DNA from 2 places in the Vibrio sp. JCM 18905 genome. Region 2 is predicted to be linked to the other one. Evidence: predicted binding sites of a transcription regulator. Region 2 holds the regulator's gene; the other holds the start of a gene.
What was found. Region 2 encodes PurR, which represses purine synthesis genes. Its sites were predicted from a motif close to TNANGNAAACGTTTNCNTNA; they were not measured.
Positions count from the first base shown of each region.

Region 1 (8,282 bases), on a different replicon from region 2:
AATACAGTCTTTGCTTGATTGGTCTATTAATCAGAGTACCGATTTATTTTCTACGTTAAATGATGAAGAAGAATTGCCATTTCCTCAGCTGTTAGCTAACGTAGGAAGTGAAGCTACACCGGTTGATATTCTTGCAAACAGGACCAATATACCTGTCCAGGAAGTCATGATGCAGCTCTTAGAGTTAGAACTCTCTGGGCATGTCGTTGCGGTTTCAGGTGGCTATATTCGAAAGGGGAGGGGCTAGCTATGATGATGGATATACTGATGTATCTATTCGAAACCTACATCCATAGCGATGCAGAGTTACAGGTCGAACAAGACGAGTTGGAAGAAGAGCTGCTCCGTGCAGGCTTCCAACAAAAAGATATCTACAAAGCCCTTGTCTGGTTAGAAGAGCTTGCCGCATTGCAGCAAAGTGACACCTCTTCTGCAATCTCGACTTGCATGGCTTCGTCATCAACTCGTATCTACACAGCGAAAGAGATGCAGCGTTTAGATTTGGAATGCCGAGGGTTTTTATTGTTTCTCGAGCAAATCAATGTGTTAACCACAGAAACTCGCGAAATGGTGATTGACCGAGTGATGGGTCTAGAAACGAGCGAGTTTGAGCTTGAAGACCTCAAATGGATCATTTTGATGGTGCTGTTTAATGTGCCTGGTAATGAAAACGCTTATACGCTAATGGAAGAGCTGTTGTACACCAAGGAACAAGGGATTCTTCACTAACCCAATCCAGGCAAGTTCGAGTTTAGCTAGCAAGAACGCGAGCTTGTCTTTTGGTGTGTTTTTCACGAAACGGTAAGTATGAGTAGTAAAATCGACAACACCCTTTTCTCTGCCCATGAACACGCATTGGAACACGAGCCGTGTCCTAAATGTGGCAGTGAGTTGATCCTCAAACATGGCAAACACGGTCCCTTTCTTGGCTGTAGCCACTACCCAAGCTGTGATTACATCAAAGCCCTGCACAACAATGATGGACACATCGTCAAAGAGCTTGGCGTTCCTTGTCCAGATTGTGGTAACGAGTTGGTATTACGCCAAGGGCGTTATGGGATGTTTGTTGGTTGCAGTAACTATCCGGCGTGCCATCATATTGAGTCGATTAATCAACCAGAGCCAGAAAAGCAGTCGCAAGAGCACCACGCGTGTCCTGAATGCGGTAAAGGTCATTTAGTTGAACGTAAGACGCGTTTTGGTAAAACTTTCTACGCATGTGATAACTACCCTAAATGCAAATTTGCAGTGAATCTCCCTCCGGTTAAAGGGAGATGCGAAGAATGTGGTTTTACTTTGTTGGTGGAGAAGAAACTCGCCAGTGGTGTGAAATTGCAATGTGCCAATCGTAAGTGCCAGCACACCCAACAAGGGTAAATACATCAAAGGAATTAAAAAGGGTCGCATCGTGCGACCCTTTTTTGTTTTTTTTTGCTGCCAAACGTTAGTGCTGAGGCTGTTTAGCGAACGCTTGCACGGCTGGGAAAGCTATTGGGTCTAAGATGTCTGCCAGAGCGCACAACCTACGGTGCAATTCTCCTGGGTAGTCGCCACACACGTTGATGTGTCCCATCTTGCGACCTGCACGTTTCTCTTTGCCATACCAATGAAGGTGGCAACCATCCATTGATAACAATGCTTCTGGTAGTGTGTCTTCACCAAGAATATTGATCATTGAGGTTTCACGAACCAATTTCGTACTACCTAATGGTAAGCCGCATACTGCGCGCAGATGGTTTTCAAACTGACACGTTTCTGCACCTTGCTGTGTCCAGTGACCAGAGTTGTGCACGCGTGGGGCAATCTCATTCACTAACAGTGTGCCATCGACATCAAAGAACTCTAATGCCAGTACGCCAACATAATTCAGGCTGTCAGCTACAGCGGTGAACATCTGCTTGGCTTGCGCTTGAAGTTCTGGCGCATCAATTGCGGTGGATAAGCTCAGTACGCCATTGATGTGAACGTTTTCTGCTAGAGGGTACACTTCAACGCAGCCATCTTTGCTTCGAGCACCAACTAGTGATACTTCGCGGTTAAAAGGAACAAACTCTTCAGCAACAATCGCTTGAGTTGGTGTTGCCGCGATGCACTCTGCCATCTCAGTCCAAATTTCGTCGACTTGAGAAGCTTCTTTTAAGCGCCATTGACCTTTACCATCGTAACCTCCTAATGCACTTTTCAGAACCATTGGCATACCAACGTGTTCAATTGCGCGCTCAAAGTCTTCACGAGTTTCAATCACGTAGTATTTCGCGTTGCGCACGCCAGCATCATCAAGCAGTGCTTTTTCAATACGGCGATCACCACCTGCTTTGATGGCTTGCGTACTTGGTAGGAACTTGCCGCTCGCTTCGCAAACCTTGAGCACGTCATGTGGAATATGCTCGAACTCGGCAGTAATCACATCAACTTGCGTAATCGCATTTTCCAAGCCATGGCCAAGTACCTGTTGAGTTAAAGGATGAACGACATCACCGCTGCTGACATCGTAAGCTGAAATTTGAATATTCAATGGCGCACCAGCCAGAGACATCATGCGAGCCAACTGACCCGCACCAAGAACCAGTACATGCATCTGATTAATCCTCTGCAGGGTTTGGATTTGCGAGCACTGTTTCCGTCTGTTCATTGCGGAACGCTTCTACCTTCGCCATGATGTTTTCATCATGAGTGCCTAGGATTTGCGCTGCTAGGATACCTGCGTTTGCTGCGCCCGCTTCGCCAATCGCTAATGTACCAACCGCAATTCCCTTTGGCATCTGTACAATAGAGAGCAGTGAATCCATACCTTTCAGTGCACGAGACTGAACGGGAACACCAAGCACTGGCAAACTAGTAAACGCCGCAGCCATACCTGGTAGGTGGGCTGCACCACCTGCGCCTGCGATGATAACTTTGATGCCGCGTTCTTTTGCGCCACTGGCGTAGTCCGCCAGTAATTGAGGAGTTCGGTGTGCTGACACGACTTTTGTTTCGTAAGGTACGCCAAATTGGTCTAGCATGTCCGCTGCTAGTTTCATGGTTGGCCAATCGGATTTAGAACCCATGATGATACCGACTTTCATCTCAAACTCCTTCAAGCTGCAAAATTAGGTGAGCTGATAAATTTGTGCGCATTATACGGGGATTTTTATCTCAAGCAAACGTTTGCGTCTTGTTGTTGACGCTATTGATACATTTTATAAAAAAATTGCTTTAGTGTCTGAGAATGAATATTTGTACACTTAGTGAAAATAATACAGTCAGACAATCAGGAAGTAATCGGTGGATAACTTTGAACAAGTGCTCAACGCACTACAACAAGGCGAAGTGATTGCCTACCCAACAGAGGGGGTTTTTGGTGTCGGATGCGATCCAGATAACCCAGAAGCAATTCAAAAACTGCTGGAGCTCAAGCAGCGCCCGGTGGAAAAAGGGCTGATTCTGATCGCTGCAAGTTATGAGCAGCTCTTGCCGTATATTGATGAATCTCAGTTGACTGAAGAACAATTACAGACTGTACATGCTACTTGGCCAGGCCCATACACTTGGATCATGCCAGCGAGCGATAAAGTCTCCAACTGGGTTTCAGGGCAGTTTGATTCAATTGCGGTTCGTGTGACTGATCATCCTTTGGTTCAAAAAATGTGTAATGCATTCGGAAAGCCGTTAACCTCTACCAGCGCGAATCTTTCCGGCTTACCACCGTGTATGACCACGGAAGAAGTCGAAGAGCAATTGGGTGACAAGCTGGTGGCCATTCTTCGTGGTGAAACCAGCGGTCGTGATAAACCCAGCGAGATTCGTGACGCCAAGACTTCACAAATATTAAGACAGGGCTAACCCTGCTTGCCAGTCATCAACCGGTATCACGTAATAGGTAATAACGTATGTCAGCAATCGATAAGCACGCCGTAAAGCAGTTCCTGATGTCACTTCAGGACTCCATTTGTCAGCAGTTAGAGCAAGGAGATGGAGAGGCCGTCTTTGTCGAGGATGCATGGCATCGTGAACCGGGCGAACGTCTTGGTGGCGGTGGGCGCTCACGTGTTATGCGTGATGGCCTTGTTTTCGAGCAAGGTGGGGTGAACTTCTCGCATGTAGAAGGGAAAGAAATGCCAGCATCTGCGACGGCACATCGTCCGGAGCTAGCGGGTCGCCGTTTTGAAGCGATGGGGGTCTCTTTGGTTATCCATCCCAAAAACCCTTACGTCCCAACTTCTCATGCGAATGTGCGTTTCTTTATCGCCGAGAAAGAGGGCGAAGAACCAATTTGGTGGTTTGGTGGTGGTTTCGACCTGACTCCTTTCTATCCTTTCGAAGAAGATTGTCAGTCATGGCACGATACAGCTAAGGCAATCTGTGCCCCATTTGGTGAAGAAGTATATGCTGAACACAAAGCGTGGTGTGATAAGTACTTCTTCTTGCCACATCGAAATGAAACTCGTGGTGTTGGTGGTTTGTTCTTTGATGATTTGAATCACTGGGAGTTTGATAAGTGTTTTGATTACATCAAAGCGGTGGGTGAAGGCTATTGCCAAGCTTATTTGCCGATCGTGTCTCGTCGTAAAGACATCGAATATGGCGAGCGCGAACGTGAATTCCAACTTTACCGTCGTGGTCGTTATGTTGAGTTCAACTTAGTGTACGACCGTGGCACTTTATTCGGTTTACAAAGTGGTGGGCGTACCGAGTCGATTCTGATGTCGATGCCGCCGTTAGCGCGATGGGAGTACCGCTACGAACCAGAAGCAGGAACGCCTGAAGCCGAACTTTACGATCGATACCTGAAACCACGCGAATGGTAAGCACGGAATCTCCTTTTCTATATAGATAGATAGTGATAGGGTCATCTGTAATCAGATGGCCCTGTTTTCTCTATATCTAAGTAAGGAATAAAGGTAAGGAAATGACCCCGCAAATCGATCGTTACGCCGTGTTTGGTAACCCTATCGGGCACAGCAAGTCGCCATTTATCCATACACTCTTTGCTCGTCAAACGAATCAGTCCCTAACATACACCGCAGAATGTGCGCCTGTGGGTGGATTTATCGAGGCGGCGAAAGCATTTTTTGCTGACGGCGGCAAAGGCTGTAACGTGACCTTGCCTTTTAAAGAAGATGCCTATCAATTTGCCAGCCGTTTGACCGAGCGTGCTCAGCTTGCTGGAGCAGTGAATACACTTAAGAAGCTTGATGATGGTGAAATCATTGGTGATAACACTGATGGTGCAGGCTTAGTGCAAGACTTGTTGCAGCATCAAGTCGTTTTAGAAGGTGCACGTATCCTGATCATAGGAGCTGGTGGTGCCGCTCGAGGAGTGATTAAACCATTGCTCGATCAAAAACCAACATCTCTAACGATAACTAATCGTACATTTTCCAAAGCCGAAGAATTGGCAGAATTGTTTTCTGCATATGGCCCTGTTACAGCAAAAGAGATGAATACCATTGCTGAAGAGTACGACGTCGTAATCAACTCCACGTCTGCATCATTGAGTGGTGAGTTACCTGCGATCTCTTCCTCGGTGTTCGCCGCCAATAGTACAAGCTACGACATGATGTATGGCAAAGGTGATACCACATTTAACCAATGGGCTAAGCAACATGGTGTCGCACATGCTTATGATGGTTTAGGTATGTTAGTTGGCCAAGCTGCTGAGAGTTTTATGTTATGGCGCGGTCTTCGTCCTGGAGCTAAACAGATTTTGCGTGAATTAAGAAAGAACCTTGAAGGTCAATAAGCGATGAATCAATCCATCTTATTCCCAGACATGCAATCATGGGATGAAATATCACAATCAGTAAACTTTGCGGCGCAACAATCTGGTGCGCTAATAGAATGCTTTGTGACGAAACAAAAGTTAGAAAAGTTATCTGGCTCAGAGTTAGATACGGAGCAGGCCGTGCTCTCTGCTTTTATTGACTACCGATTTGATCTGGAAGAAATAGCAGAAGAGTTAATAGAAGATGAAGCCTTCAGTGAAGAAGGCCATATCATCATTGGTTAACAGACCTTTAGTTCAAGTCTTCTGCTTCATGTAAGTAGTCGTTTTTGTTTTGAACATAGTTATTGGCAGACTTTTGCAAAAAAGCTCGTTCTGTCTCTGATAGAGGGCGAGCTTGTTTTACTGGGCTACCGACATAAAGATAGCCGCTTTCTAATCTCTTTCCTGGCGGTACTAAACTGCCCGCTCCAATCATCACCTCTGATTCAATAACGACAGCATCTAAAACAATCGCCCCCATACCAACCAAAACACGATCGTGGATCTCACAACCGTGCAGCATCACTTTGTGGCCAATCGTAACGTCATTGCCAATGATAAGTGGGTAGCCGTTTGGGTTTTCGGCGTTCTTATGGGTGACATGCAAAACACTGCCATCTTGAATATTCGTTCTATCACCAATGTGAATGTGGTTCACATCGCCTCGTGCCGCTACTAATGGCCAAATGCTAGAATCGTCCCCAATACGGATATCTCCGACTAACACTGAGGTTGAGTCAACGTAAACACGCTCACCAAGTTGAGGCTTTATATCTTTGTAGCTTCTAATTGAGCTCATCTTTTCTCCTTATTAGGGGCAATTACAGGGGACATGGAGGTAGAATAGTGGTGAAAACTCGCCTTTTAGAATAAAAAACACCCAAACGATAAAAAAATCAAAAAAAACGTGAAAAAGGGCTTGCCAATGTGATCGCAATCTCTATAATGCCACCTCGCTGACACGGCAACGCTTCGAAAGAAACGAAAGCCAAGTTAGCAAGCCAAATTAGCCAAGCGGAAACGCTTGAAGAAAGTTTGAAAAAAGTGATTGACACTAAACTTTAACTCGCTAAAATGGCCGTCCTGTTTTGAGTAAAGCTCAACAGGAAAAGCTCTTTAACAATATAGACCTATCAATCTGTGTGGGCACTCGTTGATGATAATCCAATTAGAAACTTCGGTTTCAAATTAGGTTTCAATGATACGAAGTGACCATTGAATCTTCGGATTCAGCACAGTCAATTCAAACATTACTTCTGCTATTTATTAGCGAAAGGAATGTTCAGTATTCATTGAGCCGAACAAAATCTTAAATTGAAGAGTTTGATCATGGCTCAGATTGAACGCTGGCGGCAGGCCTAACACATGCAAGTCGAGCGGAAACGAGTTATCTGAACCTTCGGGGAACGATAACGGCGTCGAGCGGCGGACGGGTGAGTAATGCCTAGGAAATTGCCCTGATGTGGGGGATAACCATTGGAAACGATGGCTAATACCGCATGATGCCTACGGGCCAAAGAGGGGGACCTTCGGGCCTCTCGCGTCAGGATATGCCTAGGTGGGATTAGCTAGTTGGTGAGGTAAGGGCTCACCAAGGCAACGATCCCTAGCTGGTCTGAGAGGATGATCAGCCACACTGGAACTGAGACACGGTCCAGACTCCTACGGGAGGCAGCAGTGGGGAATATTGCACAATGGGCGCAAGCCTGATGCAGCCATGCCGCGTGTGTGAAGAAGGCCTTCGGGTTGTAAAGCACTTTCAGTCGTGAGGAAGGCGGCGTCGTTAATAGCGGCGTTGTTTGACGTTAGCGACAGAAGAAGCACCGGCTAACTCCGTGCCAGCAGCCGCGGTAATACGGAGGGTGCGAGCGTTAATCGGAATTACTGGGCGTAAAGCGCATGCAGGTGGTTTGTTAAGTCAGATGTGAAAGCCCGGGGCTCAACCTCGGAATAGCATTTGAAACTGGCAGACTAGAGTACTGTAGAGGGGGGTAGAATTTCAGGTGTAGCGGTGAAATGCGTAGAGATCTGAAGGAATACCGGTGGCGAAGGCGGCCCCCTGGACAGATACTGACACTCAGATGCGAAAGCGTGGGGAGCAAACAGGATTAGATACCCTGGTAGTCCACGCCGTAAACGATGTCTACTTGGAGGTTGTGGCCTTGAGCCGTGGCTTTCGGAGCTAACGCGTTAAGTAGACCGCCTGGGGAGTACGGTCGCAAGATTAAAACTCAAATGAATTGACGGGGGCCCGCACAAGCGGTGGAGCATGTGGTTTAATTCGATGCAACGCGAAGAACCTTACCTACTCTTGACATCCAGAGAACTTTCCAGAGATGGATTGGTGCCTTCGGGAACTCTGAGACAGGTGCTGCATGGCTGTCGTCAGCTCGTGTTGTGAAATGTTGGGTTAAGTCCCGCAACGAGCGCAACCCTTATCCTTGTTTGCCAGCGAGTAATGTCGGGAACTCCAGGGAGACTGCCGGTGATAAACCGGAGGAAGGTGGGGACGACGTCAAGTCATCATGGCCCT
Region 1 covers NZ_AP043880.1:42,265-50,546, reverse strand. Annotated here, with positions in the region: gene dprA (DNA-processing protein DprA) at 1-247, shown strand, start outside; gene ACZ5ZC_RS16870 (DUF494 family protein) at 250-729, shown strand; gene ACZ5ZC_RS16865 (DNA topoisomerase family protein) at 808-1,377, shown strand; gene ACZ5ZC_RS16860 (5-(carboxyamino)imidazole ribonucleotide synthase) at 1,445-2,578, opposite strand; gene purE (5-(carboxyamino)imidazole ribonucleotide mutase) at 2,583-3,068, opposite strand; gene tsaC (L-threonylcarbamoyladenylate synthase type 1 TsaC) at 3,268-3,825, shown strand; gene hemF (oxygen-dependent coproporphyrinogen oxidase) at 3,873-4,790, shown strand; gene aroE (shikimate dehydrogenase) at 4,892-5,725, shown strand; gene ACZ5ZC_RS16835 (DUF1488 family protein) at 5,729-5,992, shown strand; gene ACZ5ZC_RS16830 (gamma carbonic anhydrase family protein) at 6,000-6,548, opposite strand; rRNA gene ACZ5ZC_RS16825 (16S ribosomal RNA) at 7,061-8,282, shown strand, end outside.
Region 1: a site for PurR is predicted at 3,139-3,158, ahead of purE (5-(carboxyamino)imidazole ribonucleotide mutase). Genes of this name have one in related genera too.

Region 2 (8,282 bases):
GCGGATGCTTCGCCAGTCTCATCAAATAATCGAGTGACGATGGCAAACGCATCATGCAATTCACCTTCACCCAATTCTTCATCGAACCTTTCATTACTCAGTACGGCAATGGCTATTAAGAATGCCAATCGCTCTGTGGTCAGGTTCAACGAGAAATCGTGCTGCTTAACCCAGCCAACCAACTCATCGATTGGTTGCTCTGCAGCATTGAGAGTCATCTCACTCATTGTTATTCCTGTTTATCGTTCTTTTTAGCCCACACATGAATGTAGCGGCCTAATGAGAGGTATGGCTCTTGTCGACAAAGTTGTTTTTCTAGCGCCAACACATCTTCAAGCTCGTAATCGCCCATGTATTGCATATTGCCTATGTAATCACTAAATGAGCGGATACCAGATTTGCCACAAATACTAAAGCCTGAATCTTCTATCCATTGGTAGACTTCTTCAGGTTTTAAGCCTTTTTGCGGCTGTAGTTTAAATCTTTTTCGGTGGGGCATGCCGTCTAATATATGAGGAATGTTGCCACAAACCACGTTTTTATAGACTAAACCATGGTGGTTATAGAACATCACTGATGCAATGCCTCCCGGTTTTACTTGTTCTAGTACCGTTTCAAGTGCGGCCTTAGGATCGACCAACCACTCCATGACGGCGTGAAACATAACAAGATCCACCTGTTCATCCATATGCTCACCAATGGATTGGACAGGCGAATGAATCAGGCGATACTGCTCAAGCAAACCGTTTTTTTCAATATCCTGCTTAGCCAACTGCAGCATTTCCGAAGATAGATCACATAAAGCGATTCGATGTCCGAGCTTAGCAAGCTTTTGCGACATTTGTGCCAAACCACCACCTGCATCCAACACCTCTAGGGGTTGCTGGTCAGCATCTAATTCACTTAGAATCTGTAGAAAATCTTCCCACACAATGATTTGGCGGATCTCCCCTTTGTCGGAGCCGTAAATATTTTTTGCAAATTTGTGGGCGATATCGTCGAAATTGCGGTCTTCTGTCACTTCTGCTGAGTTATCATAACGGATTGTGCCGCTATTCTGGCACAAGGAAAGCAGGAATAAAGAGGGGTACCCTCATTTTTATTATCAATTGATGTTTTTTCGGACTATTTATGTATGTTTGAGCTGAAAAAAGTAGTGTCAGCCTTGCTTATGCCACTTCCGGCATTGCTGCTGATAGGCTTGTTGGGTCTTGCTCTCATTAGTTTTACCACAAAACGTAAAACTGGCTGCTTCGTTGTTCTATTCTCTTTTGTTGGCATTTTTCTTGTTGCCTTCCAACCTGTTTCAACCAAGCTTCTTATGCCATTAGAGCGAGAGCATAAAGCCTTTTTGCCAGTTTCTGGCACCATCGACTACGTGATGGTTTTAGGGAATGGTCATGTTATCGATGACGAAATTCCACCCACCTCGCAGTTAAGCCGTGCAGCATTAATGCGCTTAACTGAAGGCATTCGTATTTTAAGAATGTATCCAGGTGCTAAATTAATTTTGTCTGGCTATGCTGGCGGTTCTGAAATTAGCCATGCGAGAATGATGGCGAACGTTGCCCTTGCGTTGGGAGTCGCGAAATCCGATATCATTTTATTAGAAGATGCGAAAGATACGTGGGAAGAGGCGCGTCAAGCGGCTGCATTCGTTCAACAAAAGGAGATTGTGTTAGTCACTTCTGCGAGCCACATGAGCCGTGCATTGTATGAGTTCAACGCAGCAGGCATTAAACCAATCCCAGCCCCGACCAACTTCTTAGCTATTAGCGAAATCAGTCAACCTTGGGATAAATACTCACCTAAAGCGCGTTACTTAGAACAAACGGAGCTTTATTGGCATGAGTACTTGGGCAGCATTTGGCAAAGATTGCGTGATACTGTCGGCCAAACACCAATGGTTGAAGCAAAGTAGTACTATATTGAAACCACAAAAAAGGAGAGCCGAAGCTCTCCTTTTTCTTTTTAAGACTTAGGTTTGTTCAGTTTAATCACCAGCAAACATATAGCCTTCGCCGTGCACCGTCACAAAAATTTGCGGGTTCTTTGGATCAAACTCCATTTTTGCGCGCATACGTCGAATAAGAACATCAATAGTACGATCATTGGGAGCATCAACTCGGTGGCTGATCATATTCAAAATACGCTCGCGACTTAACACCTGGTTAGGGTAAGACGATAACGCCACCAAAAGTTCGTATTCTGCTTTGGTCAATTTTACGGGTTCGCCGTTACGGCTCAGCGCACGACGTTGAATGTCGAATGTCCACTCTCCAAAACGTACAATATGTTCTTCACTGGTTTCGTTCGCTTTCGCGCTACCGCTACGCGCTGCTGAAATACGCCACAGCAAGTTTTTAACGCGAACCAACAATTCCCTCAGTTCAAAAGGTTTTGTCACATAATCGTCAGCGCCCATTTCTAGGCCTACGATTTTATCAATGCTATCCGTGCGTCCTGTTACTAATATGATACCAATATCCGATTGGCTACGTAATTCACGAGTAAGCATCAGGCCGTCTTCACCCGGCAGGTTGATATCCAGCATGATCAGGTCTACATCGCCCGCTTGCAGGACCTCACGCATTTCTGCGCCACTCTCTGCTTCGCTGACTTGGTAACCCTCATTTTGGAAATATCCCGCAAGCTTACTACGAGTTACAACATCATCTTCTACGACTAATACGTGATAGCTCATTTACACCACTTTTCTGTCTTCTTATTATCCAAGACGTATTCTATTCATAACTAGTAACATTTCTAGTCATAGATACATTAAAAAGCAAGATTTAGCGTTTTTATTGATTCAAAACAAGCTTACCCATCGCCATTAATAAACGTTAATTTTTGACCATAAAACATAATAATTATAGTTACTGCTATTCATTTTAATTGATTACACTTAGGGGATATCCCTAATTGACTTTGTGATGCACAACTTGAAGCATCATTCAGGAGCCCAAGATGCAAGAAGTGAAAGCTTTTAATGAAAAACGCGCTGAAATTTACTGGTGGTTTTCGAGCTTGTTCGCAAAAGAGCTAACAGAGAAAGAGCTGGAAGCCTACCACAGTGTTGAAATTCGCAGTTTTCTAGCAGGTTTAGGTGAAAATGAGTCACTGAAACCAGCCGTTGATAGCCTCGTTGATGCGCTAAACCGATTGCAAGATCGTGAAGACGCTCAATTGGAGCTTGCTGCTGACTTTTGTGAACTGTTTTTGAAGACAGAAAAATACGGCGCTCTTCCTTACGCATCGATGTACATCGGTGAATCAGGTTTGCTGAATGACAAGCCAGCCGAGGAAATGGAAAAGTTGATGGCAGAATTTGGCGTTCAAGTAGATGAAAATCTAAAAGAGCCTGCTGACCACTTAGCCGTTGAACTCGACTTTCTCGGCAACATGATTATCCGCTCAAACGAACTTGAGCAAGAAAAACACATGGAAGAAGCCTTCGTTAAACAAAACGACTTTATCCAGCAACAGTTGATGTCTTGGCTACCTCAGTTTGCAGACAAATGTAAACAATTCGACGAATTTGGGTTCTACTCGAGCGTCGCGAAACTATTAGTTGCATTTTGTAAACTAGACAGCGCTTACCTTCTTGGGGAATAATTGCCGCCTATTTTTAAGGAGCCCGCCTATCGGGCTTCCTGTATACCTGAAATAACTGAATGTAAGTAAGTTGGGTATATTATTCGTTTGCCTTAACTTAGCTCAAAGACGCTTGGTTATTTAGCAGTCAAAATGTGACTTCAAATACACAAATCTCTTGCTGAAAACATTGCTAGTCAGTCCACATAGGGCTAAAATGTGAGCGCAAACGATTAAATATGATTTATATGTAAACCGCTGAAATATAGCGGTTTTTGTGTTTTTTAACAGGTTGATGGCAATTTCTCATCAGATAGAAAAAAGATAAAATTCATCGACCGATGCTGCTACGTACCCTTTTGTCGTGCTTGGACCAACCGCTGCCGAAACACTTAGCGCCAACCTTAGATTGCTGGGTGTAAACCATTAGAGCATCAGGTACATCCAACACGACATATTTCAGTAGCTCGATACAGGACACCATTTATGGCCACTATAAAAGACGTTGCTCGCTTAGCCGGCGTTTCCACTACGACAGTTTCGCACGTTATCAATAAAACGCGTTTCGTTGCAGAAGCAACGCAAGAAAAAGTAATGAAAGCCGTGGACGAGTTGAATTACGCGCCAAGTGCGGTTGCACGCAGCCTAAAGTGCAACTCAACTCGTACGATTGGCATGTTAGTAACGCAGTCAACCAACCTATTCTTCTCAGAAGTGATTGACGGGGTTGAGAGCTACTGTTACCGCCAAGGCTACACTCTGATTCTGTGTAATACGGGTGGGATTTACGAAAAACAACGCGATTACATCCGTATGCTGGCTGAAAAACGTGTTGATGGCATCCTAGTGATGTGTTCTGACTTAACCGAAGAGCTTAAAGAGATGCTTGACCGTCATGCCGACATTCCTAAAGTGGTCATGGATTGGGGTCCAGAAAGCTCACAAGCGGACAAGATCATGGATAACTCAGAAGAAGGTGGCTACATCGCAACCAAACATCTGATCGACAATGGCCATACTGATATTGCTTGTCTAAGCGGTCATTTTGAAAAACTTGCTTGCCAAGAACGCATTGCAGGTTTCCGTCGCGCGATGAGCGAAGCAAACCTAGCTGTAAATGAAGACTGGATCCTTGAAGGTAACTTTGAATGTGATACGGCCGTATTAGTCGCAGATAAAATTACAGCAATGGACAAACGTCCGACAGCGGTATTCTGTTTTAACGACACAATGGCTCTGGGCCTAATGAGCCGACTACAACAAAACGGTATCAAAGTTCCTGATGATATTTCAGTGATCGGCTACGACAACATCGAGCTTGCGGAATACTTCTCTCCACCGTTAACCACTATCCACCAACCTAAACGTCGTGTGGGTAAAAATGCGTTCGAGATCCTACTTGAGCGAATCAAAGATAAAGAACACGAAAAGCGAATTTTCGAAATGCAACCTGAGCTTGTAATTCGAAACACCGTGAAGAAAATGAACTAAAATTCGCCAAATATAACGATGTCAAATAAGCGCTCTAAAAGGGCGCTTATTTTTCATCTCTAAATAACTTTTCCCTGACTTAGGTTTGTTAGACAAAAAATCTCGAATCTCTAAGTCTCTGTTTTATATGTAGGTAAATCACACACCCTCACAACCTCGAGATCATCCCGCCTTATTCTCAAATATGCACAAATATGCGCTTGTCGACACTTTTTATTGAACCAGAATCACACTTTTACGGGTAAAACGTGATGTTAATTCAATATACGAAGTATGCTCATTCTGTCACGCACAGGGCAAACCATTCGAAAGGGTGGGACGCAAAGCCTCCGGCCTGAACCATAATACTATATGGAAGGTAGCGGGGTTACCGATGGCAAGTGTGCAAGCGATGACTTTACCCTGTAATGACATTGCTTTTGCGCATGTTTGCTACTCTCTCGGACCTGACTTTTGGTGGCGTAATATTAATTACACCGAGATAACAAAACATGGATAAACCGATACTCAAAGACTCTATGAAGCTATTTGAGGCACTTGGTAATATCAAGTCGCGCTCAATGTTTGGTGGCTTCGGACTATTCGCTGATGAAACAATGTTTGCACTAGTTGTAAATAATCAGCTTCATATAAGAGCAGACCAACAAACTTCATCTGACTTCGAGAAACAAGGGCTAAAGCCTTACGTTTATAAGAAACGTGGCTTCCCAGTCGTTACTAAGTACTACGCAATTTCCAACGATTTATGGGAGTCTAGCGAACGCTTAATCGAAGTAGCTAACCAATCGTTGAAAAAGGCAAAGCTTGAAAAAGAACAGCAAGCAACTACAAAGCCTAATCGCTTAAAAGATTTGCCTAACTTACGACTGGCTACTGAACGCATGCTAAAAAAAGCAGGCATTGAGTCAGTAGAAAAACTGGAAGAGGAAGGTGCACTTAACGCTTATAAAGCGATAAGAGATACGCACTCTGCAACCGTCAACATTGAACTGTTATGGGCACTAGAAGGTGCTATTAACGGTACTCATTGGAGCGTTGTACCTCAAGCTCGCCGAGATGAGTTGATGAATGGCCTCCAATAAAAGTCGGCCTTAAAAACTATCTTGTAAAACCGCAGTCTAATCTGCGGTTTTTTTGTGAAATTTTTTCGACTTTCCTTCTGTCTTATTACATATATCCCAAATTGGAATCATAAATATGAATAAGAAACTGATATTAGGCCTAATCCTGGTCGCGATCATTATCTTTTTAGGCGTTAACTTTAGTCAGTATTTAACGTTGGAAAATGCAAAAGCCCAACAAGAAGCGCTGACCACATACATCGATCAGAACTTTGTTTTTTCGGCAGCTATTTACTTTTTTGCCTACATTGCAATTACCGCTTTTTCTATTCCTGGGGCTGCAGTGGTTACATTACTTGGTGCGGCTCTATTTGGTTTTTGGACGAGCTTATTACTGGTTTCTTTCGCCAGTACTATGGGTGCAACGCTAGCATTTTTAAGCAGCCGATATTTGCTGCGTGACTGGGTACAAAACAAGTTTGGCAATAAGTTAATCGCAATTAACCAAGGTGTCGAAAAGGACGGTGCATTTTATCTATTTTCCTTGCGTCTCATTCCGGTATTCCCTTTCTTTCTTATCAACTTGTTGATGGGCTTAACGCCAATGTCTGTAGGTCGATTTTACCTTACTAGCCAAGTAGGTATGTTGCCAGGCACTGCAGTTTACTTAAACGCCGGTACTCAGTTAGCAACAATTGAAAGCCTGTCAGGCATTATTTCACCTGCGGTATTGGCCTCTTTTGCGTTACTGGGGCTGTTTCCAATCATCACTAAATGGGTTATGAATAAAGTAAGGCCAACACCGAGTCAGCAAAACTCATAATTAGTAAGTGGACGTGTTTAATGAAAATATTCATTGCTAAAAACCCAGCAGAAGCGCATATCGTGTGCGAATTATTGAAAACCGAGCAAGTCTACTGTGAAGTCCGCGGAGAAGGTATTTTCGGTTTAAAAGGAGAGCTGCCGTTTAGTGATGATACCGATCCTTATGTCTGGCTTTTTGACGCCAAACAACAAGTAAAAGCAGAAGGAATAGTACAAGCCTACCGCAAACAATCCGATGGAAATGAGTATCAAGATTGGCAGTGCCCGAAGTGCCATGAGGTAAACGAGGGGCAGTTTGGTGCTTGTTGGCAATGTGGACATCAAATAGGGGAGCCTTAATAACTCCCCTACTCCTACTCAATCGATTTATTCAGCGCTAAGCAGAAACCGTTTGCTGCTTAATAAATTCGATGGAATGTTGATTGAAATCTTCAGGCCGCTCAACATTACAGACATGACCACAGTTGGGGATCTCTCGTAAAACACTAAGCTTATGCGCCGCAACCATTTCTTTAACAGGCTTAATAAACATGTAATCTCTGTCGCCCATTAAATAGAGTGTGGGAATGGGTAACTCTCGATCTTTAAAATACTTCATTAAAGGATTTACATCAGCAGCAAGAATAAACCAACGTTTAAATTCTTTTTGGCAAAGCTTCTTGGCCTCACGAATAAAAAGATGGCGAGACTCTCGCTGGCTTCTCTGTGGCATAACAATGTACGCAAAAAGTTTGTAGAGCCACATGTACGGCAGAATGTGCTTACAAAAATTACCTAATTTAACCAATATTTGAGAACGAGTATTGAGCCTTGTGACAGCACCACCGAGTACCATTGAACGCACGCGCTCTGCTGATAATTCAGCAAGGTTTCGAACAATAATGGTACCAAGTGACATACCGACAAAATGAGCGGATTGGATCTTTAAATGGTCCAATACTTTCAAAATATCTTGGGTAACTTCCGTAAAGGTATAACGGCTGGCAATGAGCTCTTTAAGTAACTGATTTGACTTTCCATGACCTCTTAAATCGATCAGCAATAAGTTAAAATGTTGCTTGTAAGCTTTGATTTGCTTGAACCAGATAGAAGAGCTACCGCCAGCACCATGCACAAATACAACCCACTCATGACTAGTAGGGTGCAAATAGGTTTTATGAAAAAGTAGCGGCTGGGTCATATTCAAGTATCAAAAAGGTCGTGCTATTGAGTAAAAAGCCATCCTACCACACTCCCCTTACTCAAGATAATAAAGGCACCTCATTCGGTGCCTTTCGTTACAATTTTAAGTCAATTTAACGCCGAATT
Region 2 covers NZ_AP043879.1:1,058,089-1,066,370, reverse strand. Annotated here, with positions in the region: gene mukF (chromosome partition protein MukF) at 1-227, opposite strand, end outside; gene cmoM (tRNA uridine 5-oxyacetic acid(34) methyltransferase CmoM) at 230-1,021, opposite strand; gene elyC (envelope biogenesis factor ElyC) at 1,136-1,921, shown strand; gene torR (two-component system response regulator TorR) at 1,994-2,704, opposite strand; gene torD (molecular chaperone TorD) at 2,971-3,618, shown strand; gene purR (HTH-type transcriptional repressor PurR) at 4,084-5,088, shown strand; cyclic di-GMP riboswitch class I at 5,374-5,463, shown strand; gene ACZ5ZC_RS13140 (TfoX/Sxy family DNA transformation protein) at 5,580-6,170, shown strand; gene ACZ5ZC_RS13135 (TVP38/TMEM64 family protein) at 6,286-6,972, shown strand; gene ACZ5ZC_RS13130 (hypothetical protein) at 6,993-7,313, shown strand; gene ACZ5ZC_RS13125 (alpha/beta fold hydrolase) at 7,351-8,154, opposite strand; gene glgA (glycogen synthase GlgA) at 8,265-8,282, opposite strand, start outside.